DNA from 2 places in the Acholeplasma laidlawii PG-8A genome. Region 2 is predicted to be linked to the other one. Evidence: riboswitches for the same ligand, from Rfam matches in the RefSeq annotation. Region 2 holds a riboswitch; the other holds the start of a gene.

Region 1 (17,076 bases), 150 kb from region 2:
GCCATTTAATGATTGACAAAGTAAAAAAACTTTGATACAATTATTTAGCGCGACAAAGTAATCGGGAAGTAGCTCAGCTTGGTGGAGCACTTGGTTTGGGACCAAGGGGCCGCAGGTTCAAATCCTGTCTTCCCGACCATTTTACTTGCGGGTGTCGTATAATGGTTATTACCCCAGCCTTCCAAGCTGAAGACGGCGGTTCGATTCCGCTCACCCGCTCCATTAATTTACAAATGATGAGATCTGATAAAGGTCTTTTTTTTATATTTATAATGCCAGCTCCTTGACAAATTGGTAGTTACTATTGTAAGATATATATACCCCCTACATAGGGGTATGAGAAAGATAAGGTGATTAGATGAAACATGAAAATTTAAGTGTTAAAGGTATGACATGTGCATCCTGTGTAGCATCTGTTGAAAAAGCAACAGCTAAACTAGAGGGTATAACAAATGTCAATGTCAATTTAACAACCGAAAAGTTAACCTTTGATTATGATATGGATAAAGTTTCTATCGAAGATGTTAAAAAGGCTGTAAAAGCTGTTGGCTATGAAGTTTTAACAGAAACAGAAACGGCAGATGAGCATCAACTGAGAAAAGAACAAGAAATTAAGAACTTATGGACTAGATTTTTGGTATCCGCAATTTTTACATTACCGTTACTATATATTGCAATGGGTCCTATGATCGGATTGTGGTTACCGGATTTTATGCATCCTGACCTAAGTCCCCTAAATTTTACGATTATACAAATTATTCTAACAACACCAGTCATGATTATTGGGTATCCGTTCTTTAAAATAGGTTTTAAAACACTTTTTAAACTAAGCCCTAATATGGATTCATTAATTGCTATTGGAACCTCTGCAGCCTATATATATGGTGTATATGCACTCATTATGATTATTAACGGAAATCATCATTTTGTACACGATTTATATTTTGAATCAGCTGCAGTGATTCTAACACTTATTACATTAGGTAAATACTTAGAATCTATTTCTATTGGTAAAACATCTGCTGCAATAAAAAAGTTAATTGGTTTAGCACCAAAGGAAGCAACTATTCTAAGAAATGGCATTGAGGTAAGGGTTGCTATTGAAGATGTGGTTGTAGGCGATATAATCGTTGTTAAACCAGGGGATAAACTTCCTGTAGATGGTGTTGTCACTTTTGGTCACACATCAATTGATGAATCGATGTTGACAGGTGAATCTATTCCAGTAGAAAAGCAAATTGGTGATTTGGTTGTAGGTGCAAGTATTAATAAGTTTGGAACAATTCATTATAAGGCAACTAAAATAGGTAAAGATACAGCACTTGCTCAAATTATTAAACTTGTAGAAGATGCTCAAAGTTCTAAAGCTCCAATTGCAAAACTAGCAGATATTATTAGTGGATACTTTGTACCGGTTGTTATTGTACTTGCTATCATCTCAGGATTACTTTGGTATATATTTGGTGGTCAAGACCTAAACTTTTCAATGACAATCTTTATCGCAGTTTTAGTGATTGCATGTCCTTGTGCACTTGGACTTGCAACACCAACCGCAATTATGATTGGTACAGGTAAAGGTGCTGAGTATGGTGTTTTAATTAAAGGTGGTGCATCACTTGAAACACTTCACAAAGTAGATACAGTGATTCTAGATAAAACAGGAACTATTACACAAGGTAAACCGGTTGTTACAGATATCATTACAACAAGTGAAATCGATGGACTAAATCTTCTAAGACTAGCTGCATCCGCAGAAAAAGGATCAGAGCATCCATTAGGTGAAGCGATTGTACTAGATGCGACATCTAAGGGTATTGAACTGACTACACCTTCTAAATTCCATGCCATACCAGGACATGGTATTGAAGTGGTGATAGAAGACCAAGTTATTCTACTAGGTAACCTAAAACTTATGAAAGAACAAGCTATCGATTTATCAGAATTATTTGATCAATCAGAAAACTTAGCTAACCAAGGTAAGACACCAATGTTTGTAGCAATCAATCAAAAGTTAGCAGGTATGATTGCAGTTGCAGACACCATCAAACCAACCTCTAAACAAGCCATTGATAAACTCCATCAAATGGGTGTAGAAGTTGTTATGATCACAGGTGATAATAAACTCACTGCAGATGCAATAGCAAAACAAATAGGCATTGATTTAGTCTTATCTGAGGTCTTACCAGAAGATAAAGCAAACGAGGTTGAAAAACTTCAAAATAGTGGTAAAAAAGTGGCTATGGTTGGTGATGGTATAAATGATGCACCAGCACTTGTCAAAGCTGATGTAGGTATCGCTATTGGAAGTGGTACGGATGTTGCGATAGAATCTGCGGATATTGTATTAGTAAAAAATGATTTATTGGATGTTGCAAATGCAATTCATTTAAGTCAAAAAACAATTAAGAACATTAAAGAAAACTTATTTTGGGCATTCGGGTATAATGTACTTGGTATACCTATAGCAATGGGCGTATTACATCTATTTGGTGGACCACTATTAAATCCTATGTTTGCTGCAGCAGCAATGAGTCTAAGTTCTGTTTCAGTACTTGCAAATGCATTAAGACTAAAACGATTTAAACCGATCGTAAAGAAAGGATAAACTATGAAAACAACAGTATACATTGATGGTATGCATTGTAAAAATTGTATGGCTAAGGTGGAAAAATCACTTTCAACAGTTGAAGGTGTTCAATCTGCTAAAGTGAATCTTGATAAAGGTTTTGCAGTTCTAAAGACTAAAGACCCAGTTAATCATGATGTTATTTTAGATACAATTCATACTCTTGGTTACGAAGTTAAAGAGATTAAATAATCAACACAAAAAGTATATTGATCATATCAATGTACTTTTTTCATTCCATAAGGATATAATCAAAGTAGTTTAAATTTGAAAGGAATCATACAATGACATTAGAACAAGTAATGAATGATTTGAAATTAAACTCTAACGCTTCTAGAAAAAAGAGTTTATTAAAAGCCGGTGCAAGTGAAAATACCTATGGTGTATTATTAGGTTATTTAAGAGCTTATGCTAAAAAAATAGGTACCCATCATGATCTAGCATTTAAACTTATGCATACATTAAATACAGATGCTATGCTACTTGCTGTCATGCTGTTTGATGTATCTAAATTAAGTGCTAAAGAAGCATATGATGTGTTAGGTATTATCACATTTGATCAAGTACTCGATGATTTTATGTTTAGAGTAGTTACCTTGATTGAAGAAGTAGATGTGTTGTATGATATGTTAAAGGATAGTGACTCTGATATGTTAAAACGTGCACTTTGGGCGATTAACGTCGAACGTGTTCGTCTAAAGATAATAGATGATAATGAAGTTCTTTATCTTTTAGACAACATACAACGCAACTTAGTGGATGAAACACCTAAAGCTCAGTGGATGATGAATCGATGCTTTGCACAAATAGGCATTACTTATGAAGCATATAGAACAAAAGTATTAAATTTATCAGAAGAATTAGGTGTTTATAAAGATATGAAAGTCGCTCCTGGTTGTACATCAGCCTATGTTCCTAATTGGATACATGCAGTTATAAAATAAAATTATCAATTATTTTTGAAATATCGAACGAATTATAATATAATAATTTATGTACGTACGAAAGGGGATTATTCTAAATGAATAAAACGTTATTAACAATATCTCAGGTGTTTGTAGCTATCGCTGCTGCAGTGATAGGTATTTATGCACTAATCTTTATGTTTGTTTTAGGCCAAATTGAAAGTGATGTCACCTTCAATATCGTTGGTTTGGTGATGTTTATCATTGTGGGATTTAACATCTTTGTGTTTATTAGAATTGGACAAGCCAAAGACAATCCATATATGAAAACTGAAATTATCATATACAGTATTATCTTATTACTGACATCTAATATTCTTGGTGGTGTCTTTGCACTACTTGGTGTACTGCTTGAAGATAATGGCCAAACTCAAAGCGAAAGTTCATCATTAGAAAAAAGATTAAAAGACCTAGATAACTTGTTTGATAAGGGTTTAATCACTTTAGATGAGTACCATGAACGACGTAAAAAAATAATAGAAAGTGTCTAAAAGGGGCAAAAAACATGAACAAAACATTCTTAACAGTAGCACAAGTATTCGCAATTATTTCAGGGGTTTTATTTATTTTCCCGGGCGGATTATTAATCTTCCCACTAGTTCTAGCATACTTTAACTTTAAAGCTGCATCAGTATTTGATAAAGCTAAAAAAGGTGAAGCAACAAAAGAACAAGTTACAAACTATAGTATTTACTTAATATTCACTTCAACAATTGGTGGCATATTTGGTTTACTCGCTGGAACTGGTGTAAGTTCAACAGACACAGAACCAGTAACTGTAGAACAAAAACTAAAACAATTAGACGGATTATTTGACCGTGGTGTGATTTCAAGAGAAGAATATGAAGCACGCCGTAAAGCAATTTTAGAAAATATTTAAAATCATAAATAACTGTCTTAATTCACTTAACTTACACTATACAAACTAATGGAGTTACAAATGCAAAATAATGTTCATCAGGATGAAAAAAAAGTAAAATCAGCGTTTAGGGAATCAACTGAAATCACATTAGCATACTTTATATGTGCTTATGCATATATATGGTTTAGTGATTGGTTGATTTTAGAGTATGTAACAGATCCAAACACCGCTCAAGTGATTCAAACTCTCAAGGGCTTTATTTCTCTGGGTCTTATTGGCCTGGTCTATTATATTATTGTGTATAGAAGAGTTAAGAAGTACTTATCAAATAATGAACAATTAAAAAAGGTTCTATTTGAATTAGAATATCAAAATAAACAACTGACCACCTTAGAAGAAAAACACTTCAATTTAGCCTATTTCGATGCTTTAACGGGCTTAATCAATCGTAACCGATTAGAGATTAAGGTTAACCGTTTAATTCAAAATAGAACACCTTTTGCGCTGCTTTATCTAGATATTGATGACTTTGGTGCAATCAACGAATTAAAAGGGCATAAATGGGGTGATGAGGCATTATTACTCATTGCTAAAGAACTTACGAAGGTTGGTAAGGAACATATTGTAGCTCGAATGAGCGAAGATTCATTTGTTCTAGTATTCTATCAATTTGAACATCTAGATGAAATTAAGACACTTGCGGATTTAAGTATCAACAAAGTAAAAAACTTAATGTCTAAACAAAGTGAAGCTTACTTTTACTCAGCATCTGCAGGGGTTGCTATCTATCCAGATCACGGACTGGTATATGGAGATATCTTAAGATATGCTAATCTTGCATTATCAGCTGCAAAGAAAAACGGTAAAGACCAAGTAGTGATTTATAATACCTTTATGCATGAATCCAAAGAACGTGAATATGAAATTACAAATGCCATCAAACCTTCACTTCAAAACAATGAATTTTATGTAGTCTATCAACCAATTCTAGATTTTAAATCAGGTGAAATTAGAAAGTTAGAAGCACTACTTAGATGGAATCACCCATCCATGGGTTATATTCCACCAAATAATTTTATATATCTATCTGAAATATCGGGTTCTATTTTAGAACTTACACACTTTTTATATGATAAGGTATTTGGTCAAATTAAAACTTGGAATGAAATGGGTAAACACTTTACAGTAGATATTAATATTTCACCCAAGGTATTGATGCATCCAACATTCATAGAAGATATTGGAAGTTACATCAAAAAACATGAAATCGATCATAAACAAGTGATTATTGAAATCACTGAATCGATGGCACTTGAAAATATTGATCAAACAATCATCGTCTTAAAACAACTCAAAGAGAAAGGTTTTTTAGTCGCATTAGATGATTTTGGAAGTGGATATTCTTCATTAACTTACTTTAAACATTTACCAGTAGACATTATTAAAATGGATAAGGACTTTATCGCCAAAATTGATAAATCACCAACTGAAAGACATTTCTTAAAGTTTGTTTTAGACTTATCGCATGCGATGTCTAAAAAGATAGTTTTAGAAGGTGTTGAAACCATTGAACAAATTGATATATTAAAACTACATGATGTAGACTATGTCCAAGGTTTTTATTATTATAAACCACTTGAAGTATCACAATTAAATGAAATCATTCTATCCAAATAAAAAACTGCGTTATACCCTAATTTAAGGTATAACGCAGTTTCTTTTTTTAATTATTCTTTATCGATTAAATCTAGTCTTGTTTGATACTCTTCTTGAGTGATGATACCACGTTCGTATAACTTAGATAACTCTAATCTTTTGTTTGGTACTGCTTTAGCAGGTGCTTCAACTACAATCGGTGTATCTGTAACCATTTGTTGGATACAAAAATACAACGCGATAATAGAAATAATAGAGAACACCATACGAATAATCGATTGAAAAGTCATAAATGTTACAAGTGGTGAAATCGCAATAAGTAACAGAAGTGAAACTGATAGTGCTACAATCACAAACTTCTTAGTGAACTTATACTCAAATCTTTGTTGAGTTAAGTGAAGTAGTACAAAGAGTACAGCAATTTCAAATAAGACGTGTCCTAATAATAACCCTAAGATGAAGATCACTTCAAGTTCAGTTGAATTGATCACATCAGATAATGTCTGACTTCCTACGATACCATAAAGAATATTAAAGGCACCATATATGACCAATACGATTGCAGCAATCTTATCAAATGATTTGAATTGTAAGATGAGCATAAATGCGACTGCAATTAATATAAAGGTATCAAATGTGAAGCTCAATGTCAGAAAAGATTCTGAAAAGTAATCCTGTAGCACAAATGAGGCAATCAGTGCGAGCATTAAAGAAATACCACCTGTTAGTAAACCTAGATTATATGTTTTTTTCATTGTTTAAATCTCCTTTAGTTAATGATACCAAGTATTTAGCATATTTTCAAATCATTTATATGTAAAACATACACACAAAATACATGTTCTTTGATATTATATAATTAAAGGGGCGGTGATTAATATGAACTATGGCATTATTGATTTAGGATCTAATTCACTTAGGTTAGAAATATTTACGTATGAGAATCATAAACTAACCAATATATTTTCAAAAAGAGAAGTTGTAGGTTTAGCGAGTTACTTATTACCCGAAGGCTATTTATCTGATTTAGGTATCGATTCTGTGATTCGAGTTGTTAAAGATTTTATGGAAGTAAGTCAAAGTTATAAATTAGAAAAACTATTTATGATTGCGACTGCAACGATTAGAGAAGCACGTAATCAAAATGAAATCTTAACCCGTATTAAAACAGCATCAGGGATGAAAGTAGAACTACTAGATGAAGAAAAAGAAGGCTATTATGGCTATAAAGGTGTATCACTTAATCACAAAATTGATAGAGGGTTAATTGTTGATATTGGTGGTGGTTCCACAGAGTTATCACTCGTAACTGATGGTAAGCTTAAAGACTCTGTATCGCTTAATTTAGGGTCATTAAACACCTATATTACCTATGTCAAAGAAATTTTTCCAACTACACATGAAGTAGAACGTATTTCATCTGCAGTCGTTGCAGCATTAAAACTACATAAAGTAGATAAAGTAGATGTGAAAGTAGCTTATGGTATAGGTGGAACTGTTCAAGCAAGCCTTGTTTTACTACAAAACTTTTACCAAAAGAAGTTTGATAAGTTAACACGTCAAAACATTCAAGATTTAATTTCAAAGATAGATCCTACTAAGAAAAAGACGTATCTATCCATTATTCGTATGATTCCAGAACGTATTCATACGATTATGCCAGGTCTAATAATTTTAGAAACTTTAATGAATTTCTTTAATATTGAAGAAATTATTGTAAGTAAATCAGGTATTAGAGAAGGTTACTTGTTAGAACAAATCCAAAAATAAAGATATCCCTATCACAAATTAGTGATAGGGATATTTTAATTTATGAGACTAATTTAATGTTTAATGTATCATTGTCTACAATAACTTCATAGTGATGATTTGGCAGTACATCTTCTGAAATGATTGCTTTTGCGATAAATGTTTCTATGTCTCTTTGGATATAACGTTTAAGTGGTCTTGCACCAAATTGTTCATTAAATCCGTTTTTGATAACGTATTTTTGAACATCTTCACCCAATGTAATGTAGATGTTTTCTTCTTTTAATTTTTCTGAAAGTTCATTGAGTAGTTTTCTTGTGATATCCACTTGAACTTTAAATCCAAGTGAGTTAAATGTAATAATTTCATCAATTCTATTTAAAAATTCTGGTTTAAAGGATTGTTTTAGCAGTTTATCTATTTTTTCTTGGGCATCACTTGCGTTTTCTAGTAAATATTGACTGCCAATGTTAGATGTCATAATAATGACAGTATTTTTAAAATCTATTGTACGACCTTGTCCATCTGTTAAGTGACCATCATCTAATACTTGAAGTAGGATATTAAAGACTTCAGGATGTGCCTTTTCAATTTCATCAAATAAGACGATTGCGTAAGGCATACGTCTTATTTTTTCTGTAAGTTGACCGCCTTGATCATAACCTACATATCCTGGAGGTGCGCCGATTAAACGAGAGACACTATGTGATTCCATATACTCTGACATATCTATACGAACAATATGATTTTCTGAGTCAAATAAATTTTCAGCAAGTGCTTTAGCAGCCTCTGTTTTACCAACACCAGTCGGACCTAAGAATAAGAATGAACCAATTGGTCTATTTGGATCTTTGATACCTGCACGATGACGTAATATGGCGTTACTAATCAGTTCTAGTGCATGATCTTGACCTAATACACGTTTACCTAGGCTTAAACGTAGGTTTCTAAGTTTTTCTCTATCACCTGATACTAGTTTTGTTACAGGTATATGGGTCCATTTACTTACGATTTCAGCAATCGATTCAGGGGTAACAGTTTCTGTTAGAAGTTTATCATCTGTTGAAGTATCTGATAATTCAGATATTTCTTTTTCTAGATTAGGTATTTTTGAGTATTGAAGTTCTGCAGCCTTAGAATAGTTACCTTCGTTATAAGCAGTATTAAGTTCGTTTTTAAGTTGTTCCAAGGTTTCTTTTTTGCGTTTTGATAAATTAAGTTGAGATTTTTCTTTTTCCCATCTACTTTTTAGACTGGCTTCCTCTAATTTTAAATCATCAATCTCAGATTTAATTTTAGATAGACGCTCTTTACTTAATGTATCTGTTTCTTTACTTAAAGCAGATTTTTCAATTTCTAGTTGTAGTATTTTTCTTTGAACATCATCAAGTTCCACTGGCATAGAATCAATTTCCATACGAATAGAAGCACAAGCCTCATCAATAAGGTCGATTGCTTTATCTGGTAAGAATCTATCTGTAATGTAACGTGCTGATAGATTTGTAGCAGCGATGATGGCACCATCAGAGATGTGCACACCATGATGTGCTTCAAATCGATCTTTAAGTCCACGTAAGATAGAAATTGTATCTTCCATAGTTGGTTCAGTCACAGTGATCTTTTGAAATCTTCTTTCGAGTGCACTATCTTTTTCAATATATAAGCGGTATTCATTTAATGTTGTAGCACCAATACAGTGAAGTTCACCACGTGCAAGCATTGGTTTTAAGATGTTTGAGGCATCCATTGCACCATCTGCACGACCAGCACCTACAATATTATGTAATTCATCAATAAATAAGATGATTTGGCCATCGCTTTCTTTAATCTTATTTAAAACATCCTTCAAACGTTCTTCAAACTCACCTCTAAATTTTGCACCAGCAACTAATTGAGCTAAGTCTAGTTCATAAACAATTTTATTTTGCAGACTTAAAGGTACGTCTTTATCAACAATTCTTCTAGCTAAGCCTTCAACAATCGCTGTTTTACCCACCCCCGGTTCACCAATTAAAACAGGGTTGTTTTTGGTTTTTCTAGATAGAATTTTAATAATACGTCTAATCTCTTCCTCACGACCAATCACTGGGTCGACTTTACCTTCTTTAACAAGTTCTACAATATTTCTACCGAACTTTTTTAAAATGTCAGGATCTTTTGAATAATCATCCATTGGGTTAAATTGCATATTATTTCCTCCTTAAAATTCTATAATATAACATTATTATATGCCGAATAATTGGCACTGTCAAGTGATGAGTGCTAATAATGAGTGATATAGGCAAATCTTTTGTAAGACATACCACAATTATGTATAATAAACCGGTAAATGAATGAACAAAAAAGGAAGATTTAAATGCAAAAAAATTATAGAGTGCTTCTTTATTATAAGTATACAGCCATTGAAAACCCAGAAAAGTTTAAAGATGAGCATTTAGCTTATTGTAAGAGCCAAGATTTACTAGGGCGTATTTTAGTTTCTAGTGAAGGTATTAATGGTACCTTATCAGGTACATTTGAACAAACAGAAAACTACATGGATTATTTAAAAAGTCTTCAAGGTTTTGAAGATATCTTCTTTAAAATTGATGAAGTAGATGCACACGCATTTAGTAAAATGCATGTACGTGTTAAAAAAGAATTAGTGAACTTAAGTTTAGAAGATGATGTGAACCCACTTGAAATTACAGGTAAGTATTTAGAACCTATTGAGTTTTATCAAAAACTACAAGATCCAAATACAGTAGTTATTGACGCTAGAAATGACTACGAGTTTGATTTGGGTCACTTTAGAGGGGCAATCAAACCTGAAATTAAAAACTTTAGAGATTTACCAGACTGGATTAGAGAAAACAAAGATCAATTTAAAGACAAGGAAATTCTAACATACTGCACCGGTGGTGTAAGATGTGAGAAGTTTAGCGGCTGGTTAATTAAAGAAGGTTTTAATGTGGCAGGTCAATTGCATGGTGGTATCCACAACTATGGTACAAGTAAAGATACTGAAGGCAAACTTTGGGATGGTAAAATGTATGTATTTGATGAACGTATTGCAGTGGATATCAATAAACACGAGCATGTCGTAGTTGGTAGAGATTACTTTACAAACGAACCATGTGAACGATATATTAACTGTGGAAATCCAGAGTGTAATAAACAAATACTTGCAAGTGAAGCATCTGAAGAAAAATATTTAGGATCATGTTCACATGCTTGTAGAATTCATCCAAATAATCGCTATGTTAAAAAACATAATCTAACAACAGATTTTGTTTTACAACATATAGCTTCAAATTTAGAAACTCAAATATAAAAGAAGAACAACCTACTAAATGTGTGAAACTAGTCTCTCCCATTTGTAGGTTGTTTTTATCATTGACATTTACGTTTTCAAAACGTATAATATAATAGCGTGTTTGGCCCCGTAGCCAAGCGGTAAGGCATGGGTCTGCAAAACCTTGACGCGTCGGTTCAAATCCGATCGGGGCCTCCAAAGAAATCTTTAATTGGTAGCAAAAAACTACCAAATAATACCAAATTATGCCCTTTTAGGGCATTTTTTATTAAAAAAGGGCTATCGATGACATTTTAAATTGGCGCCAATAGTCCTAAACAATATTTGTTTATTAAAAATTCTATGCTCGTGATAAGTGATTGAAGCACTTGAATAAAAGTCCGTGATAAGTGATTGAACCATATCTAAAAAATTAGAGAACAATATAATATTTAATTTCTTTCATTAGATTGCCTATCTTAATTGATATGGTCGAATGAGTAACGAAATAATTAATTGACTCAAGATTAACCAAAGAGAGTTTTATTTCAAAAGTTAATGCATCAATAATTTTAACTTTATCAATGATATTTTTAAATTCATCAATAGAGTGATTACTCTTGAAGTTCTTAATCCTTTTAACATAATTAGGGAGTATCTTTTTACTATTTAACAATGAAACTTTATTTGATAATAGAGTTTTTTTATTGTGAGAAGTATCTTCTGATGCATCTGAATATAGCATCAATGAATCAACAAATGATATAATAACTACAAAGAACATAAAGTACAAGAAAATGGTATTAATTCAATTTAATTTGATCGTACGACAATAATTTTTGGTAGTGTCAAGAATACTTTCTCAATAATACAAATGAATACTTCATAAGTTCAATAACATGAGTGTATGACGTCTCAAATAGGAAAATGGTATACTTGCATGGGTAATAGATATGCAAAAGTAAATATGAAAAAATCAATAAAACGAGATTCATACCAACGAACTGCTTATTTCCTATTGTTTTCTTACCACTCAAATTAAAAATCAAACTCTAAAAAACTCATCATTCTTTCTTATATTTTATGGTTATTATTTTTGAAGATAAAAGTATACTTTAATTAGTTGGATTCGACTAAAAAAGTCATAAAAAGGCGAGTAATAAAATTGCCAGATTAATATAATATAGGTGGAGATGATAGAAGTGGATTGGATTAAACAGTTAAATGCATCAATTGAATATATTGAAAAAAATTTAGATGGAAGTATTTCGAGTCAGCAATTATCTGAAATTATGATGTGTTCATTTGAGAATTTTCAAAAAGTTTTCTCATATATTTCTGGAAAGACTCTAGGCGTCTATATTAGAGAAAGAAGACTATCAAAAGCAGGTATTGAACTTTTAGAATCTAATGAAAAAATTATCGATTTTGCTATTAAGTATGGATATAGTTCACAAGATGCATTTACTAGAGCCTTTAAAACATTTCATGGATGTTTGCCATCAGAGGTAAGAAAAAATATAGTACAACTTAATTTAACTCCTAAACTATCATTCCAAATAAAAATTATAGGAGAAGAACAAATGAACTACCGAATTGAAGAATTAAGTGGATTTAAAGTTTATGGAAAAGAGTTTGATATTTTAACAGAAAACGCATTTGAAGAAGTACCAAAGATGTGGAAAACGGTTAAAAAAGATGGAACAATGGAAACACTAATGGGTATGATAACTAATTTAAAACCGTGTGGTATCCTTGGTATTGCTGCTAATGGACAATGGGGTAAGTCAAGAGAAATGAAATATATTGTGGGAGTTACCAAAGAGGATGATCCGCAAGTAGATAATTTTAAAGCTATAGATTTTCCTAAATCAACATGGGTTGTATTTAATGTTGAGAAAAAGGTACATGTAAAAAAAACATATCAAGATTTTTATAGTATTTGGTTACCTAATTCTGAATACAAGTTAGCAGATCTTCCTGTTATTGAAGCTTATGGTGCAGATAATACCCAAGAGATATGGTTTGCAATTCATAAATAAAGCATTAATCCAATAACTACAATTTATGAATTCCCAAATAGGGAAATGGTATACTTATATGGGTATTAGATAGGCAAAACCAAGTAAATAGTGGAAATAAGGAAAAGGGGTAAAATAATTTATGAAATTAATCAAAACAAAAAAAATTTTCTCTAATAATTTTATCAATATTATTAACAGTAGTTTCCTAGATATTGCAAATAAGTGTGGTGAATTGTAGTAAAAATAAGCTGAATAGCTAATTATCATCGGAAAAATAATAAACAATGGTTAATAAGGTCGTCAAATTATAGTTTTACTTGTTTAAGATTGATAGCTTTGTTATAATTAACTCATACATCCAAATTAATATTTGGCAAACTATATGAAAATATAGGGCGCAAAACTATAGGGCCTTGAAAATGGTAGCCAGCTGCATAATGAAGATAAATTTTTTTAACTATTTATAACCATGTGTAGCATACATGGTTTTTTTTAATTATTAGGATGAAGAGGTACTATATTTGAAAAGTATAAGAGTTAAAAAAAATATAGCAATTTGCTTAGTTATCTTATGTTTAACGTCATTAATAATTCTTTTAAATCAACCAAATCAGTCACCTGAAGTCAATGAAGAAAAAATTACTATTAGTTATAGAACGCCATATGGTGCGTCTATTTTTATGGCAGAAGGCCAAGATGGAACCGAGACAAATCCTTATATCATCAGTAATGCTGAAGATATGAATGCTTTATCTCAGGCTGTCTTAGCAGGGAATACATTTGCTGGTAAAGTTATTGTAGTATCGTCAACGGTCAATGAAATTGGATTAGGCAATTTTATTCCAATAGGATCACCGACTAAACCGTTTGCTGGAACGTTTGATGGTTTCGGTGTCAAGTTTATATTAAACATTAATAGACCTGAAAGTGATTATCAAGGTCTTTTTGGCTATGTAAATGGTGGTGTGATTGAAAACTTATCTGTAAGTGGTAGAGTTTTTGGTAAATCATATGTTGCTGGTATTGCTGGATTCCATACAAATAGTAGAATACTAAATGTTTACAATGAAGCGTTTATAAATGGTGCACTAAATTATGTCGGTGGCATTACGGGTCAAACCTACTATAATGGTATATTAGATTACGCCTATAATACAGGTGAAATCATAGGTGGTACGTATGTTGGTGGTATAACGGGTGGTATTTATGCAGCATATACAAATAATAGTTATTTAAGACATGTTTATAGTAGGGGTAAAGTAGCGGGTAAAGGATCTGTTGGTGGTGTATATGGAGTAGCCTCAGGTGGTAGTTACCTTGGTCTCACAAACGCTTATTACGATGTTATCGTAATCGCTAATTATTATCAACCGGAAGGGTATGTTAAACCATCTAGCCTAGAAACCACAGCACATGCAAAAAATAGTCAACAACTTTATGATATGGATTCTAAATCACTTCATGGAGACTATTGGCATTTTGAACCTAGGACTGAGGGATTTGGATTCTATCCTCAATTAAAATATTTTATTAATCATCCTAACGACACGCTAGCTTATAAGAAAAACAGCTCAATTCAATCTGTTAAGGTGGATATTACTGACGGAATAGGGACACAAAGTTTTCCGTTTATTATCTATAATGAAGAAGACTTTATCGAACTTAATAACAAAGTCAAAAACGGGAATACCTTTGAAGGGTTCTATTTTAAGGTAGCAGATGGTGTAACAAGATTCGTCTTTGAAGATTACGAACCCATTGGAACACCAACAAAGAGATTTTATGGAACGTTTGATGGAAATAACGCAGAGTTTCATATAAATACCTTAGATACTACAAAAGATTACCAAGCACTGTTTGGTTATTTTGGTGTTGGTGTGATAAGAAACTTATATGTTACAGGATCTGTTAAAGGAAATGATTATGTATCAGGTGTTGTGGCATACCAAGTTAGTGGTACTGTAGAAAACGTCTATAACCTAGCAAGTATAGAAGGAAGACACTACACCGGTGGTGTTGTAGGTTACATGACAGGTGCAACCGTACAACGCGTATATAACCACGCTAAAGTAACATCCACAGGAAACTATGTAGGTGGTGTAGTCGGGGCTGCAGGATTACAAAGTCATATCTATAATACTTATAATAGAGGTGAAGTTATTGGAGCAGATTTAGTGGGTGGTATTGTTGGACAAATACTAGCAAGCTACCAAAATAACTCCAATATTAGATATAACTATAATGCAGCGTATGTATCGTCTAAATCGAGAGTTGGTGGGGTCTATGCCTCAGCAAGTGGAAGTTATTTAACAGACACCAATAACTATTACGATACATCCATCCTTACAGATTTTGACCCAGGTTTAGGTTATAACAAACCAGGCACAACAAATATTGCACAAGGTAAAACCTCAGACTTCTTACTGTTTAGTGAACTCGTTACTCTAGGGTATAACGCAGCGATTTGGGAGTTAAAAGCAAAATCAGGGGATTATGCATATTATCCACAACTAAAAATATTTACAACCAATCCAAATGTGGAAATTAAACTCGATTCCATAGATTCAGTAAAAATGGATGTATCTTATGGATTCGGTACAAAGACAACCCCGTTTTTAATAAAGACAGAACAAGACATGCATGATTTATCACTGGCAGTGTCTAAAGGAAATACTTATTTAAATTATCATTTTAAAGTCGATGCAGGTTTAACTGAATTTGATTTAGGAAACTTTATTCCAATTGGATCACCAACTAAACCATTTTTAGGTTCATTTGATGGAAATGGTGCAAACTTTATATTGGATATTAATCGACCAGATAGTGATTACCAAGGTTTATTTGGTTATCACACAACAGGTGTGATAGAAAACTTATCGGTATCTGGAAGTGTAACTGGTAGAAATTATGTATCAGGTATTGTAGGGTATCATACAGGAAGCCGAGTACAAAATGTATATAATACAGCAAACATCACAGGTACTGAAAACTATGTCGGTGGTATTACCGGTCAAACCTACTATAATGGTATATTAGATTACGCCTATAATATAGGTGAGATTATTGGTGGTACTTATGTCGGTGGTATTACTGGTGGTATTTATGCAGCATATACAAATAATAGTTATTTAAGACATGTTTATAGTAGAGGTAAAGTAGCGGGTAAAGGATCTGTTGGTGGTGTATATGGAGTAGCCTCAGGTGGTAGCTACTTAGGACTTACCAATTTATATTACGATGTTATCGTAATCGCTAATTATTATCAACCAGAAGGGTTAATCAAACCATCAAGTTTAGAAACAGCATTACACGCAAAAAATACGAGCCAAATGATTCAAGGTAGTGCACTCTTACCTAATACACACTTTTACTTTGAAGAAAAAACGGATGAGTTAGGGTATTACCCACAACTCAAAGTATTTAGTCAAAATGAAGTAGCAACAACTAAAACTAGATCTAAAGAGTCAGTCACATTAGATATTAAAGATGGTATGGGTACATCGGATATGCCGTTTATTATCTATAATGAAGAAGACTTTATCGAACTTAATAACAAAGTCAAAAACGGGAATACCTTTGAAGGGTTCTATTTTAAGGTAGCAGATGGTGTAACAAGATTCGTCTTTGAAGATTACGAACCCATTGGAACACCAACAAAGAGATTTTATGGAACGTTTGATGGAAATAACGCAGAGTTTCATATAAATACCTTAGATACTACAAAAGATTACCAAGCACTGTTTGGTTATTTTGGTGTTGGTGTGATAAGAAACTTATATGTTACAGGATCTGTTAAAGGAAATGATTATGTATCAGGTGTTGTGGCATACCAAGTTAGTGGTACTGTAGAAAACGTCTATAACCTAGCAAGTATAGAAGGAAGACACTACACCGGTGGTGTTGTAGGTTACATGACAGGT
Region 2 (17,076 bases):
TCCACAAGTAGGTAGCAGTGGTGATGGACTTAAATTTGCTGAACATTTAGGGATACCTTATAAAGCATTTACACCAGCTGAAACATCTATCTACTCTAAACAAGTTGTAGAGGATTTTAAACTCTTACGTGGCACATCAATTACCCAAGTGCGTGTCGCGATTAAGAACACTAAAATAGCCTATGTAGGTGATCTGTTATTTACCCATGTGGGTTTAAGTGGACCAGTTATTATGCATCTTTCTGAGTTTATTTATGAAGATATTGTGGAGATTGGAAAATCTACTATAACCTTTGGGTTCATCAATAAAACTGAAGAAGAATTATATAACATCTTAATAGAAAACAAAAATAAGCTATTACATAAAGTGTTAGAAGACTATACAAGTAAAAGAATTGTTGAAGTTGTATTAGCACTAAAAAATATTATCTCTATTAAAATTGCAGAAATGAAGAAGAAGGATTTAATGTATATTAGTAACTCATTTACTAAGTATGAGTTTGTTATTGACAGTGTAGAAGATAAACTAAGAGCTTATGTGAATAAAGGCGGTATTGATCTTAAAGTACTAGATCCAAAGTCTATGGAAGTTAAAACGCATCCAAATCTATACTTCATAGGTGAAACAACAGACTTACATGGGCCCATTGGTGGATATAACATTACAATTGCGCTCTCGACAGGATATCTTTCTTCACATGATATTATTTCTAAAATAAAATAAGGATAAACTAGTTCATAAAGAACTAGGCTAGACCTAAACACCCACATTAAATTATCAAAAACAACATGTGTATTTTATAACGGGTGGTCAATAGTTACACTTGTTATTTATGCATAAAAATGTTAAAATTGACTAAATATAGATATATATTTAAAGTATCATAAATCATCAAAGGAAGTGACAGCATTGTTTAAACTAAAATCACCCTATAAACCAAGTGGAGACCAACCAGAAGCTATAGATAAATTAATATCTAATTTTGAATCTGGAACAAAAGAACAAATTCTTTTGGGTGCTACAGGTACAGGTAAAACATTTACGATTGCTAATATTATTGAAAAGATGGGGAAGAAAACCTTAGTACTTGCTCATAATAAAACATTAGCAGGTCAACTTTATGGTGAGTTAAAATCACTATTTCCTGAAAACAGAGTAGAATACTTTATTTCATATTATGATTACTTTCAACCAGAAGCTTATGTAGTATCTAGTGATACTTATATTGAAAAAGACTCATCCATTAACGATGAAATCGATGAATTACGCCACTCTGCAGTGGCATCTTTACTAACTAGAGAAGACGTCATTGTTGTAGCATCCGTTTCTTGTATCTACGGTATTGGGGATCCTGATGACTATAAAAAAGCTACTATCTTTTTAAGAGTAGGCGAAGAATATGGTCGTAATAATTTATTAAATAAACTGATTGAATTAACCTATGAACGAAATGATATTGACTTTAAGCGAGGTAGCTTTAGAGTTAGAGGAGATGCCATTGAAATCATACTAGCTAATGAAGCTAGCCAAGGTATTCGAGTATCATTCTTTGGTGATGAAATCGATGATATTATTCTATTTGATCCTTTAACAGGTGTGTCAAAAGAACGCACGACGTTTGTAACGATATTCCCTGCAACACTCTTTATGGCGAATAAAGATAAAATGAAGGAAAGTATTCGTCGTATTAAAAATGAATTAGCTGATCAAATACATTTCTTCCAAGGTAATAACCAACTACTAGAAGCTCAACGTATTGAAATGCGTACCAAATACGATATTGAAATGCTTGAAGAAATTGGATTCACATCCGGTATTGAAAACTACTCAAGACATATTGCATTACGTGAAGCAGGTGAAACGCCTGCTACACTCATAGATTTTTTCGGGGATGACTACTTAATGGTCATTGATGAATCGCACGTTACAATCCCTCAGGTAAGAGGTATGTACTTTGGTGATAGAAGTCGTAAAGAAAACCTAGTGAACTTTGGGTTTAGATTACCTTCGGCACTTGATAATAGACCGCTTCAATTTGATGAGTTCCAAGCACGTCAAGATAAAGTGATTTACCTATCTGCAACACCAGGGCCATATGAGTTAGAAAGAAATCTACCGATTGTAGAACAAATTATTAGACCTACCTACTTACTTGACCCTGAAATAACAATTAAACCTACTGTTGGTCAAATTGATGATTTATACTTTGAAATCAAAAAGAGAATTGAAAAAAATCAGCGCGTACTTGTTACAACCTTAACGATTAAGATGAGTGAAGACTTAACAAGACACTTTAAAGAGTTGGGCTTAAAAGTAGCTTATCTACATAGTGAAGTAAAATCGTTAGAAAGAACGACTATCTTAAGAGCACTAAGACTTGGTAAATATGATGTCTTAATTGGTATTAACCTCTTAAGAGAAGGTCTAGACTTACCTGAGGTAGGTTTAGTTGCTATATTAGATGCTGATAAGCAAGGGTTTTTACGTAGTGAACGTTCCTTAATTCAAACCATTGGTAGAGCTGCTAGAAACATTGATGGGACAGTCATTATGTATGCAGATACTATTTCAGAATCGATGCAAAAAGCAATTGATGAAACGAATCGTCGTCGTAGTATTCAAACAAAATATAATGAGACGCACCATGTTACACCAACTCAAGTAGTCAAAGACATTCGTGATGATATATCTATTAAAGGTGTTATCACAGATAAAGATCTAGATAACCTCAAACTAGATAAGAAACAAAAAGAAAAAGAACTTAAACGCCTAGATACCTTAATGCGTCAAGCAGCTAAAGATCTAGACTTTGAAAAAGCAATGGAAATAAGAGATTTAATATTTGAATTAAAGGCGGATGAATAAAATGAAGAAAATAATAGCACTTATTATAGTACTAACATCTGTATTTCTATTGGTTGCTTGTGGTAACCAAGATATGGGATGGGGAAATTACACCTATAACTACGCATACATAGAAATTAGTGATGGACTCTATGTAGAAGTTGAAATCGAACGATGGAAAGATTATGAAGATGGTATGATAGAAATCTATACAAAAGATCAAAACAATCTACTAACACATAGTCATAATGTCATCATGTCAAAAGAGCGTATTACATATTTAAATATTCAAACACCATAAAATAAAAAGGACAAAAAACATGAAAGCAATCAACTGGGATTTAAACGATTTATATAAAGGTTTTGATGAAACCTTCAAAAATGATTTAACTAAGTTAGACAACTTAGTTCAAGCGATGGCAGCACATTTAACAAGTGAAGTAAAAGATGATGTTAAATATATTGAAGAAGCACTTAAATTTGATGAAAAGATCACTGTATTAGGTTGTACGATTGGAAGTTTTGCTTCCCTTACATCATCTACGGATGTATCTAATAATGAAGCACTAGGCTATTTATCTAAATTAAGCCAAATTTACAGAGGTTTAACAAAACCAAGTGTTGTCTTTAGTAGATATTTAACAACTGTCAATTTAGATGAACTAGCAACGAAGTCTGAACTTATTAATAAATACTTATATAACCTGAAGAAAGACCAAGACGGCGCTAAACATTTATTAAGTGAAGCAGAAGAATCACTATATGCAAAACTAAGTGAACTAAGTTCTCGTTCTTGGAGTCAAATTCAAACACTTGCAACTTCTAATATGATGATTGAAATTAACGGTGAAGAAAAAACCTTTTCAGACGTTAGAAATATGGCTTATGACAGTGATCAAAAATTACGTAAACTTGCCTATGAAAAAGAATTAGAGGCTTACGAAAAAGTAGATGACTATGTAGCACTTGCATTAACAAACATCAAACGTGAAGTAAATACCATGAATGAATTAAGAGGTTATGAATCTGCTTTAGAAAAGACCCTTGATCAATCCAACATGAAAAAAGAAACACTGGATGCAATGATATCTGCAATGAAGGACTTTAGACCTCGATTTGCAAACTACTTAAAAGCAAAATCAAAATACCTAGGACATAAAGGTAGCCTACCTTGGTATGATATGTTTGCTCCTGTCGGCAACTTAAATAAAACATATACCTATGATGAGGCTAAATCATTAGTGTTTAATGCATTTACATCATTCTCACCAAAACTTGGTAACTTTGCACAAAAAACATTTGATAAAAACTGGATTGACGTATACCCTAAAAAGGGTAAACGTGGTGGTGCATTTTGTTCAAATCAACCACAAATTGGTCAATCAAGAATATTATTAAACTTTACTGGTGCACTAGATAATGTATCTACACTTGCTCATGAATTAGGACATGCTTATCACGGTGAAATTATTTCTGATAACGCACCACTTCATTGGAGTTACTCTATGCCTTTAGCAGAAACTGCATCAATTTTCTGTGAAGCTATTATGAATGATTTCCTACTTTCAGGTGTGAAAGATGATAGTGAAAAATTATCTATTTTAGAAATGGGCTTACAAGGAGATACACAAGTTATTATTGATATTCTTTCTCGTTTCCTATTTGAATCAAAAGTATTTGAAAGTGCAAACCGCCCAATTTCTAAACATGAAATGAAAACTTGGATGTTAGAAGCTCAAAAAGAAGCATATCAAGATGGCTTAGATCATCAAAACCTACATCCATACATGTGGTTAGTTAAAGGACACTATTATAGTGCAGGTTTAAACTTCTATAACTTCCCTTATGCATTTGGCCTTTTATTCGGAAAAGGCTTATATGCTCAGTACTTAAAAGATAAAGAAGCATTCATTAAAAACTATGATAAATTATTAAAATTAACAACAATGGCAGATGCAGAAGATGTAGCAGCATCTATGGGTATTGATATTACAGAGAAATCATTCTGGGTAGATTCACTAAAAATGATTGAACAAAATATTGACCAAGTAATTGATTTGTTTAAAAAATTAAGCTAATGTGCTATAATAAATTAACTATATAGAGCAATTTAAAAGGGAGATTTTTATATGGATTTAGAAAATAAAGAAAATCAGGAGTCTGGGCTAAGTTTAATGGATATTATATCTATTATTAAATTAAACTGGATCATGATTACATTTTTCACATTATTATTGGGTGTACTTACATTCGCTTATGTAAGTCGTTTTGTAGAAGATAGGTATAAATCAACTTCTGAAATACTGGTTCAAGTACCAGTATCAAGTGAAAGAGTTGATTCTAATACTTTAATCAATTCACAAAGATTACTTGATACCGCAGCAGAATTTGCAAGAAGTCCTCATATAGTAAGAAAACTAAGAACTGAGGAATATCGTAGTTTAATCACAAATGTAGAACATCAAAGTCTACTTGATTCGATGTCAGACCGTGACATTATTAGTAATATTTCGGTTGCTTCATCAAGTACATCTTTTATTATCAAATTTAGTTATAGCCACTCTAATGCTGATTTTACACAAGTGATTACGTCAGTATTAACTACAATTTTAATAGAAAATGACATTTTAATGTTTGAAGACTCATTTATAGAGTTATCACCAGCAAGTGATCCGGTTGATGATTCACCAAATAGAATATTATATATTATCGTAGGTTTAATGGGTGGTGCAATTATTGGTATCGGCTTAGCATTTATAAAACACCTATTTAATAACTCTTATATGACCAAAGAGCAACTTGAACAAGGTACTGGTATTCAAGTCATTGGTGTTATTCCTGAGTTTTTTATTAAAGAGGGGAAGAAAAAATGAGAAGACGTAAATTATTTCAAAAAGAGCGTATTGCTGAATATGATCACTTAGTAACGTATGAATCACCTATGTCTTATACTGCAGAAGCTTTCCAAAAGGCATTAGTGAATTTAGAGTATATCAACGTTGATGGTAATTTTAAGGTCGTCCAATTTACTTCAACGCTAGCTGGTGCTGGTAAAACCACATTTATTTCTAACGTTGCCCATTTAATTGGTAAAAAAGGAAAAAAAGTTGTTATTGTAGATTTAGATTTAAGAAAACCTAAGATTAATAGAATTTTTAGATCACCTAATGAAAATGGTGTAACAGACTACTTAACTGGTAAAATCGACTACAAGACATTAATAAACTATTCTGAGAAGTTTAGTGTTCACTATATTGTTGCTGGTGAACGTACAACTGCAGTTGTAAACGTCTTAGAAGCACAAAAATTAAAGGATTTAATTGCTAGATTAAGAACGGAATTTGATTACGTTTTACTTGATTCACCTCCAACTATGGCAGTTTCTGATGCCTTATATATTTCAAGATTAGCAGATGGTGTATTATTTATAGTTGCTCAAAACGAGACGAAACGTACAGTAATTAATGAAGCAATCCAAACTCTAAAACAAAACAAAGTGAATATCATCGGGATAGCATTTACACAAGTAGATGTTAAAAATAGTGATTTATTATCTTATACATATGGCTATGGTTATGGATATAATTCATCACTACAAGATGATCTTGATAAGGAAAAATCATAAGCATATGATGGACATACATACACACATTTTACCTGGTGTAGATGATGGTGTACAAACATATGAAGAAGCACTTGCAGTATTAAAACATCAACTACAAAGTGGTGTTAATAAGGTTATTATTACACCACATGTACATAATAGTAGCCAAAAAGTTTCGTCAAAAGAATATGTTAAACTATTTGCTGATTTGAAAAAACGTGTTGAAGTAGATTTACCAGAAATGACGCTTTACTTAGGATATGAAGTTAAATTTAATCAAGAAAAATCAAAAGAGTATCATAACTTTGTTTTTCAAGGTTTCAAAGAAAAATATCTATTAATAGAATTTTCTGTTCAAAATAAAGAACCAATTCACGATATTGTTTACAACTTAGTGGCAAAAGGATTTACGCCAATTATAGCGCACATTGAGCGCTACTTATATCTAGATATGTTTGATGTAGAACGTATAAGATCACTAGGGGCAATCACTCAAGTTAATAGTGGAGCAATATTAGGTTTAGATGGAAAACAATTTAAAAAACAAGCTCAAAAATACTTCAAAAAGGGTTTAGTTGATATCGTCGCTAGTGATTGTCATAATCTAGATTGTAGAAAACCCAATTTGATGGAAGCCTTAAAAAAAGTTCCGAAAGATTTTAAAATGAAAGTATTAGAGGTATAAAAATGTCAAAATTTATAATTTTAACAGACTCTACAACAGATTTACCTGAACATATCGCACAAGAACTAAAATTACATGTAATGCCGCTAAAATTTAATTTAGATGGTAAAGAGTACATGAACTACTTAGATAATAGAGAACTTGACCCTACAGAGTTTTTTGAAAAACTTAAAAATGGAGCAAAACCAACAACTTCCCAGGTAAACCCTGAAGAGTATGTTGAAAAATTAACACCCATCTTAAAGTCGGGACAAGATGTTTTAATTCTAGCATTCTCATCCGCATTATCAGGTACATTTAATAGCGCAAGAATTGCTGCAGAAGAACTAAGAGAAACATTTAAAGATAGAAAAATTATGCTACTTGATACTAAAGCAGCTTCACTAGGTGAAGGATTAATTGTCTATTTAACTGCAAAAGAGTCGATGGATAAAAAACTAACCATTGAAGAAACTTATGAATTCGCAAGTAAGTTAGCACCTACGGTTGCTCATTGGTTTACAGTAGATGATATATCTCATTTAGTACGAGGTGGGCGTGTTTCAAAAGTTGCAGGTTTTATTGCAACGGTTGCAAACATTAAACCTATCCTACACGTTTCAGATGAAGGGAAACTCATCTCACGTCATAAAGCCATTGGACGTAAACGTGCAGTTAAAGGCTTATTTGAGGAAATGCAAAAAACTGCTAAACCAGGTAAACAAACAGTATTCATCTCTCATGCAAATGCACTTGAAGATGCAAATAAGTTAGCTGAAATGATAAAAGAACACTTTGATGTTGAGTTTCTTTTAATTAATACATTAGGACCAGTTATTGGTGCTCATGCAGGACATGGTACACTTGCACTGTTCTTTATAGGTCAAAATAGATGAGGACAGATAGAGATTATACGATTGCACTCTTAATTGATGCAGATAATATCTCACCAATTTATTTAGATATTATTATAAATGAAGCTAACAAACATGGAAAAATCACCAATGCCCGAGTTTATGGGGATTGGAGTCAAGAAAGATTAAAAACATGGCGTAGTAAGGCTGAAAAATTCAGCCTTACCTTCGTCCAACAATATGCAAACCTATCAAACAAAGGTAATGCTACAGACTTTACGTTAGTTATTGATGCTATGGATCTTCTCTATTCTAATAAGGTGAATGCATTTTGTATCGTCTCAAGTGATTCTGACTTTACGAAATTAATTATTAGATTAAAAGAAGATAATATGTATCTAATTGGTATGGGTGAGTCAAAAACTCCAGAAGTATTAGTTAATTCTTATGAGCGTTTTTACTACATCGACCAAATTCTAGAAGCGTTAGAACCTAAAAAAGAACGTAAAGACAAAAATGGCAATTCTTTAATCCCTAAGAAGGAAACAATTATTAAAGAAGTTAAAAAAATTATTGAAGATAACTTAGAAGACGATGGTTGGGCGTACTGGAGTATAGTCGCTGACCAACTAAGAAAGAAAAGCCCTGGTTTTGACCCTGTAAACTATGGTTCTAAACTAAAAGCTTTAAACTTCTTTAAAACATTTAAAGACTTCGAAGTTAAGAATGAAGATAAGGTAGCATATATTCGAATTAAACATTCGTAAATTAAACCATCTAAAATCATAATTTTAGATGGTTTTTAATTGGGTGTATCAAGATTTTTCAAAAATCATGTATAATGAATATAAAATTAGTATTTATTTTTAACTGGTGGGAGAATAAATTGACGAAATCAACTAAAAACTTCATGTTAAGATTATTTATCATTTTAGGCTTTTTACTTGTTGTATATAGCCTGTTTTATATTTTCATCTTAGACACAACCCTTAAAAATGAAGCTAATCGAATCTCTTTTGAAACACACCAAATAGAATATGACATACTTAGCACAAGAATCGATGTGTTAACAGAAAGTTATAGTGCAGGTACGCTTACATGGCCTACAAAAGATTATGATCCATCCACTTTAATTGTAAGTGAACTATCCAATTATGAAATTAATCGATTATCTGATATCTTTAGTGATGAAACATCAAATCTAACCTATCTAATCTTAAAGCATCCTACACTTAATCAAGTAACATACAAACCATTTAGTGAAGTGCTAGCAATGGTGGGTTTAAGTTTTGGTGACACAGGTTTTGTATTAAATTCTAACGGTATTGTTAAATACCATTCGAATGATGCAGTAAATAACACAAACCTATTTGGCTCAAACTATTTTCCGACATCAGTTTATAGCAACTTAGATACCAAGTTAAGCCAAAACGAGTTTGGATTTTTAAATTATACGCTTGATTCTAAAACATATGTATTATCTTATTCTAAAATAGATAGTGATTATATTTACTTAAGTGTTGATGATCAATATGACTATTTAGTACTTTTTGTACCAGTTATTTGGAGTTATCTAGCACTAGGACTACTAATCCTTGCAAGTTTTGTAGTATTTAGTTTGATGGTTGTCAAAAGACGTTTTGATGATGATATTGTGTTTGAAAAGATTACTAAAACACTAAGATCTGATCTTATCATGATAGAAGCTGGTGGTTTAGGTCAAATACGTAAGATGAATAAATTATTTCTAAATCTAATAAAACATCATGAAATTAAGTTATTAACTGATCTAACCAGTGAAAAGTTAGATATGCCAACCATATTGAAAACAAATAAACCATTTTATATGGATTGTGATAAGTTGGACCCTAAAATAAGAGTTAGATTTTTAGTTAATAAGTATGCAAGAAACTATCAACTCATAGGAGAAATTATTGATAGTACTTCAAATGTATTAGATAAATATAAAGATTTAGCTTTAACACATCCAGATAGCGGACTAAAAAATAAATTAGCACTAGAAGAGATGATAGAAACGCTTAATAGAAAAGATCGCTTTAGTTTGATTGTCATAGGTATTAAGTCTTTTGATGAAATTTCTAAATCCATTGGACGTCAAAAGTCACAAGAAGTAAATAAAGTATTAATTGAATTATTTCAGTCTAAGATGTATCCAAATATGTATTTATTCCATATCGAAAAACATGAGTTTGTCATACTTCAACAAAAAGATGTTAATTATGATGTAACCGTTGGTTGGGCAAAACAAATGATGGAGTTAGTTGATACAAAGATTTTATTACCCGATTTACCAGTAAAGTTAGAACTATTAATTGGTATAGTACATAATAAAGGTACCATCACTAACGCATCAACTAAAGAAATACTAGATGCTGTTGATGTAACTTATGAACGTGCAATCGTATCTACTACAAATAACTTAATGATATATACAGAACGCTATCTGGATTTAAGAAATAGAGCAAACCAATTAGAAATAGATATTAGAAAAGGTATAGAAAACGATGAGTTTCAAATGTATATGCAACCACAATATGACTTGCATGAAAAACGTGTAGTTGGTTTTGAATTACTGCTTCGTTGGCATAATCCAAAATATATAAAAGAATCTCCTGCAACCTATATTAGACAAGCAGAAAAATCTAATTTAATCATCGACTTAGGGCGAGTGATTAATGATAAGGTCTTTAGAATAGCGAAGTCTTTAGAAGGTATGGATATTGATGTTTCATTTAATATTTCACCAAGACAATTACTTCAACCTGGTTTTATTAATGAACTGATTGCTTTAAAAGATAAGTACCAAGTAGATCCAGGTCGGATTGCAATTGAGCTTACTGAAACACTACTTATTTTACAAATGGATGTTATTGTAGAAAAATTTAATGCACTAAAAGAACTTAATTTTAAAATCCAACTTGATGACTTTGGTACGGGCTACTCTTCATTAAACTACCTTAAACGTCTACCGATTGATAACATAAAAATTGATAAATTATTTGTTGATGAAATTGAAACATCTAGTAAAGCAAGACAAATTTTAAAAACAATGATTGCTTTAGGTAAGAATCTTAAAATGGGTGTTATTATTGAAGGGGTAGAAACTGATAAACAAGTAGAACAAATCAGGAAAGAATCAACTGCTATTATTCAAGGTTTTTATGTTTCACAAGCACTTCCTGAAAAAGAAGCATTTGAGTTTATAAAAAAGAAGGTGAATTTATGACCGATATACTTTTGATGTTCGGTATAGTAGTTGTTATTATAGGCCTTATTATAGGTTTATTCTTTTTACTTAAAATTGAGATTAGAAAATATAAAGATGAAAAACTTCTATTATCTGAAGAGGTTGTTTCAATAGATGTATTTAATCAATTGATTAACCGTGCTATTAAGCGTCGTAAGAAAAAAGATGATCCTTTTACCTTAATGCTAGTTGATTTAGATGAGTTTCAAGAAATTGTAGATACTTTTAATAAAGAAGAAGAGACATTTATCGTTTCTTATATTTCAAAACACATTAATAGTGCACTACCCGAAGAATCAGTTATTGCTAGAGGTGAAAAACCTGACCGTTTCTATTTATATATACCTGCTTCATTTGATCACTCTAATATATATAATTTAGCAAAAAGTATTAAGATAGAAGCAGAAAAGAAAATTCAAATTCTTGACAAAGTTACAATAAAGAAAACTGTGTCTATGTCGATAGCTACTTATCCGCTTCATGGTGAAAATCTAGATTTATTATACCAATCACTTGAGATTGCTCTTTATATGGTCAAAAGAAGTGGTGGTAATGACATTAAGTATTATTCAGAGGAGTTAAGTCAAACTAAAGAAAGTTTAGACTTATTTCACGAACTTAAAAATGCTAAAAATAATAAAGAGTTCATTTATTATTATCAACCTATCATCAACTTAAAAGATATGAATAAAGTTTATGGACTAGAAGCATTACTTCGATGGAATCATCCTAAAAAAGGGATATTAGCACCTTCTAAGTTCCTGCATCTTGCAGAGCAAACAGGAGAACTTGATGATATTGGTAATATTGCAGTTGAACAAGCACTTGAACTCTTAGTAGATTTAAGTCAACAAAGACTTAATGATGTTGTAATTAATATTAACGTTTCACCTAGACAAATTTTAAATGAGATGACATTTACAATTTTTCAACGACTAGTTGAAAAGTATCGTCAAGATGCATCAAACATTGCAATAGAAATTCCTGACTTTACACTTTACAAGAATAATCAAGTATTTAGAAGAAATCTAATAAAGATTAAAACTCTGGGATTTAAACTGGCTATAGATATATCTACAACTGACTATGATGTCATGGATTTGGTTGAAAGATTCCAAATTGACATGATTAAATTCAACAAAGATTTCTTCAAACTAGAACAAAATTATAATTTTAGAAAGTATTTAGATATGATTATTGAGTTTGTAAAGAAAAAGTCTTTAATGCTTGTTGCAGAAGGTATTGAAGATCAAGCCATGGTAGAGATGTTAACTCTAAAAGGTGTAGACTATGGTCAAGGGTATCATTTAACTAAACCAATGAATGTTGTTGATACTACCCAATTTTTAAAAGCTAGAAAAGAATTAGAAAAATAAATATAATGATGTAAAGTTATTGACAAGCAATAAATTACTTGATAGAATATGAGCGTATCATAAAAAAGGCAAAATTAGGGTAACTTAATGACGCAAAACTACAGGGTCCAAATTAGGATAGCCAGTTGCTATATAGCAATTGGTTTTTATTGCTTTATAAGACGTTTTAAGTACAATTTGTTGACAAATTTAATCTATATGCTAAAATAAGCATGTGTAAAGTTTTTGGCAAAATTAGGGTAACCTAATGACGCAAAACTATAGGGCCTATATATTAGGCAGCCAGTTGCACTTATCTAGGGTAAGCAATTGGTTTTTGTTTTAATAAAACGAGGATGCGTATATGAGGACAACTAAATTTTGGGGGATCAATAGCACTATTAGAAGATCAACCAGAACATCTAAATTCATATTCCTGCTCATACCGTTATTTGGATTTCTATCCTTAACATTAGGTGTTGTATCGTTTTATGGGCAAAATACCGGAGACTACTCAGTTAGGATTGATGACTTTAGTGGACACTCAATTAGAATCTCTGAAACAGAAGATTTTAAAGATACAAGAACTGTGTTAAGGTATCCAGGTACTGCGTTTGTCAATCAAGCATCTTATTCGGGTATTATGGCATTTCACTATCAAGAAGCGCTAAATACAAATGGATATTATCTAAAAAATGTTTTAGATAAAGATAGAGAAGTTGTAGCATTTACATTTTATGTTAAAAACATGAATCAAACAGCTACAATAAACCGTATTAACTACAAAATAGTGTTTGAAGAATTAAATAATCATATTGAAGAACACTTAAGAATTATGGTCGTAGTTGATGATGTAAGAGATGTCTATGAATTCCAACCATTTAGAATAGATGACGTTTCATCCTTAAGGTTTAGAAGTAATTCGGTTGCAGTGGATTCAAATATATTTGAACTCAAAGCAGGCGATGTTTCAAAGGTTACAGTATTTATTTGGATTGATGGATATTTGGAAGAATATTTAACATCAAAAATAGGTAAATATACTGAAGAAGAGTTACTTGGAGGATCATTAAAGTTAAATATGATCTTAAGTGTAACAGGTGAATAAAATGCATAAGAAATTTTATTTACTCATTATATCGTTTATGTGTGTAACAATTACACTATCTACTACAGTATATGCATGGTTTTCAATATCTAAGACAAATATGATTGAGGCTATTGAAATAGGTATTTCATTAGACGATAACATTCAACTGTCACTAGATGGTATTACTTATCATAAAACTATAGATAATAAGATGTTATCGGATGTTATTGGTAAAAACCCAGTATTATCATCAATTACTTCACAAGATGGTAAAAACTTCTTCAAAGGTCCTTATGAATTAACTAAAAGGGCAACTAAGAATGATGATTATATATCCTTTGATCTATATTTTAGATTAACAAGTGATAATCCAAATGTAAGAGCACACCAAAAATTCATATACCTATCAAATAAAATTGATCCTGTATATGATGAAGCATCTACTCTAAAAGGTACATATGTTACATCTAAAGGTAATAGATGGACCAACCCAATCGCATTTCATGATGGTATGGGTATCATACCTGCAGGTACAAATCGTTTGTATTATGCTAAAAATGCTGTTAGAATTTCAAGTGATAGTCCAAACCCTGATATATCATTCATATATGATGTATCTGAAGATAGATACCGAGGATTTGGAAAAGTATTTGGAGCATATGATTATTTCATGAAGCGCTTAGGTATTGAATTACAAATACCACCAGCACCAACGAATGAAATCTATGAATTATCAAAATTTTCACCACTGCAAGATGATATAGCACTAGATAAAACAAGCTTACTTGCAGAGTTACAACTCATATCAGAAGATAATGGAACTTACATTTATCAAGGTATGACAACAATTAATATTTGGCTAGAAGGATGGGATGCAGATGCATTTGATCCGATACTAGATGATAAACTACTTATTAGTTTAAATATAAGATCAGCCAGATATGTTGAAGCATCATAAAAATATAAGGTTATAAATGGTTAAAAGCCAAGTAACAAAAATAAATAATAAAAAATTCCCTAAATAAGGAGAGGAAAAAAATGAAATCATTAACAAATAAATTAGTTATGTCGGTACTAGCATTAGTACTAACAGGCGTGGCTTTATCCGTAGGGGTATTAGCATGGTTCACAATTAATAATAGAGCGACTATTGAAGCTTTCACAGGTACAGTTCAAACCGGAGAAGGTTTCTATGTTTCACTTGATGGAACTACTTGGAAAAACACTTTAACAACTACTGAAATGCAAACAGCTGCAGGTGCTGTAACATTTGTTCCATTAACATCACAAGATGGTATAGCTTTATATGATCTAGGATCTAGTACAGCTGCAACTGCTGGATTCATTGAATTTGACTTATTGTTTGCAGGTTCTGCAAACCTAAATAATATCATTATAGATTCATTAACACTTAGTGGTACACAAACTTCTTGGATTCCAGGTATATATGTACCAGGTACTAGACAAACAGGTGCTCCAGATGCAAATACACCAATCCTTGATTATGTGTCAAATGCAGCAAGAGTAAGTTTCCAAGATATGATTACTACTACAACATCAACAATTTTTGAGCAAAGTGTTGGTACTGACACAAATAGTCTAGGTTTTGGAACTTATGCTACAAATGAAGCTATCTTATTCTATAACGCTATCATGGATACTGATCTTGTTGAAAACGACTTTGATACAGCTGCTGCTGCATTAGCTCTTAAACCAACAGAACAAGCTGGTAATGGACTTACTGTAGTTGTTGCTGCACTAAATCCGAACGGAACTGTAATTTCAGGATATACTTATGATACATCATCATTAACTGCAATTGGTGGTTCAAGTGCAAAAGTTGGAGCTATTACAGTTAGAGTTTGGGTTGAAGGTTGGGATCAAGAAGCATTTAACGCGATTCTTTCTGGTGTTTTAACAGTTAACTTTAATTTTACTGCAACAGCTTAATATTATTGATTATATTGAAGAAAACCTTGAAATCAATTAAGGTTTTCTTCATAAATTAAATTAAAAGTGGTATGATATAATCATAAAATTAAAACGAGGTATATCACATGTCAAGTAAACAACGAGTCTTTAAGTATTTAGGGATTGTGGGTAATGTTGTATTTTATCTATTACTCTTAATGTTATTACTCTTTTCAATATCCAACCTAACAGTTAGAACCGAAAAAGATTTACCGAATATTTTTGGTAAAGGCTTCGTTTCTATTCTATCTGGATCGATGGAAGGTGAAGAGAAAGACAACTTTGATACAGGCTCCCTAGTATTTATAGATATTCTAAGTGATAGTCAAAAACAAAACTTAGAAGTTGGTCAAATCATTGTATTTTATGATAACGTTCAACGTATACATATCATCCATAGAATCAAAACTATTACAGGAGACACAGTAGTAACTCAAGGTGATGTCAATGCACGTATGTACGGCTCATTTGATGGTACAAACTTTGATCCTAATATGCAATTAGAAGCATCTAGTCTAGATGATGTTATAGGAAGATATACAGGACATTGGTCTGGTGTTGGTAGTGCAATTCAAGAAATACGTACGCCAAACGGATTAGTATTCTATGTCATCTTACCACTGTTTATTCTATTTACATTTGAAGCTGTTATCTTAATTAGATATATATTAAGACGCAACAAAGAAAAGTTAGAATTAAAATATGCTCTTGAAAAAGAAGCACTTCGTTTAGAATTAGAAAAAGAATTATTAGAAAAACACAGCAACAAAAAATAAACTATTAACATAAAATAAGAAGGTCAATTATGAGTGAGTTTGCAACTTGGTACATAGAATTCATCCAAACTGTTTTTGAGTATGTAGCATCATTCTTTGCAACCATATTTAATGCATTCTACTATGCTTTATGGGTAAATCCATCGAACATGTTAGATTCATTTGTAAATGCAAGCATGAACTTTAACGCTTTGGACTGGATCATTGGTATATTAATACTAATCATCAATTTCATATTTATTGTATCACTAGCTTACTTTATCATCGTACTATTGCGTAGATATTTTAGATTCGTGAAAAAGGAAGTTTCTAAAGACGATCTTTTAATTGAAATCACAGAACTTAATCAAAAACTGATTGATGTAACTGATGAAAAAAATGCAATATTAACACTTAAATCAAGTGACCTAGGATTACCTATGAATCGTCGTAGTGTAACCGGTACATTAGCTAAGTTAAACGAGGAAGAGGATGAAAAGTTAGAAGAACAAACTTCACGTTTTACAAAGCTTATTGCAGTGGATGAAACTTACCATATGCAAGTACTTCAAACCAACATGACAGAGTCAGATATGCTTAACTTAAATCAACTTGTTGATAGATTTATTAACTTTGCAGCATCACAATTAAAATTATTTTATTCGCCAAA

The links. Region 2 has a riboswitch for cyclic di-GMP ahead of ACL_RS05010 (hypothetical protein). Riboswitches for the same ligand answer to the same signal wherever they lie in the genome.
Region 1: linked by a shared signal. The riboswitch ahead of ACL_RS05535 (InlB B-repeat-containing protein) and the one ahead of ACL_RS05010 (hypothetical protein) in region 2 are both predicted to bind cyclic di-GMP.

What each region holds. Positions count from the first base shown of each region.
Region 1 is NC_010163.1:1,179,731-1,196,806, reverse strand. It holds tRNA gene ACL_RS05615 (tRNA-Arg) at 1-4, shown strand, start outside; tRNA gene ACL_RS05610 (tRNA-Pro) at 63-139, shown strand; tRNA gene ACL_RS05605 (tRNA-Gly) at 148-222, shown strand; gene ACL_RS05600 (heavy metal translocating P-type ATPase) at 359-2,605, shown strand; gene ACL_RS05595 (heavy-metal-associated domain-containing protein) at 2,609-2,818, shown strand; gene ACL_RS05590 (DNA alkylation repair protein) at 2,911-3,570, shown strand; gene ACL_RS05585 (SHOCT domain-containing protein) at 3,648-4,082, shown strand; gene ACL_RS05580 (SHOCT domain-containing protein) at 4,097-4,471, shown strand; gene ACL_RS05575 (putative bifunctional diguanylate cyclase/phosphodiesterase) at 4,532-6,130, shown strand; gene ACL_RS05570 (SHOCT domain-containing protein) at 6,181-6,864, opposite strand; gene ACL_RS05565 (Ppx/GppA phosphatase family protein) at 6,989-7,879, shown strand; gene ACL_RS05560 (ATP-dependent Clp protease ATP-binding subunit) at 7,920-10,046, opposite strand; gene trhO (oxygen-dependent tRNA uridine(34) hydroxylase TrhO) at 10,215-11,171, shown strand; tRNA gene ACL_RS05550 (tRNA-Cys) at 11,277-11,351, shown strand; gene ACL_RS05540 (AraC family transcriptional regulator) at 12,326-13,174, shown strand; cyclic di-GMP riboswitch class I at 13,519-13,594, shown strand; gene ACL_RS05535 (InlB B-repeat-containing protein) at 13,678-17,076, shown strand, end outside.
Region 2 is NC_010163.1:1,032,720-1,049,795, reverse strand. It holds gene ACL_RS05065 (BaiN/RdsA family NAD(P)/FAD-dependent oxidoreductase) at 1-724, shown strand, start outside; gene uvrB (excinuclease ABC subunit UvrB) at 902-2,866, shown strand; gene ACL_RS05055 (LptM family lipoprotein) at 2,868-3,146, shown strand; gene ACL_RS05050 (M3 family oligoendopeptidase) at 3,166-4,923, shown strand; gene ACL_RS05045 (YveK family protein) at 4,975-5,718, shown strand; gene ACL_RS05040 (CpsD/CapB family tyrosine-protein kinase) at 5,715-6,470, shown strand; gene ACL_RS05035 (tyrosine-protein phosphatase) at 6,475-7,134, shown strand; gene ACL_RS05030 (DegV family protein) at 7,137-8,009, shown strand; gene ACL_RS05025 (NYN domain-containing protein) at 8,006-8,734, shown strand; gene ACL_RS05020 (EAL domain-containing protein) at 8,809-11,214, shown strand; gene ACL_RS05015 (bifunctional diguanylate cyclase/phosphodiesterase) at 11,211-12,611, shown strand; cyclic di-GMP riboswitch class I at 12,669-12,744, shown strand; cyclic di-GMP riboswitch class I at 12,829-12,905, shown strand; gene ACL_RS05010 (hypothetical protein) at 12,955-13,698, shown strand; gene ACL_RS05005 (hypothetical protein) at 13,700-14,638, shown strand; gene ACL_RS05000 (hypothetical protein) at 14,719-15,630, shown strand; gene ACL_RS04995 (S24/S26 family peptidase) at 15,738-16,427, shown strand; gene ACL_RS04990 (hypothetical protein) at 16,457-17,076, shown strand, end outside.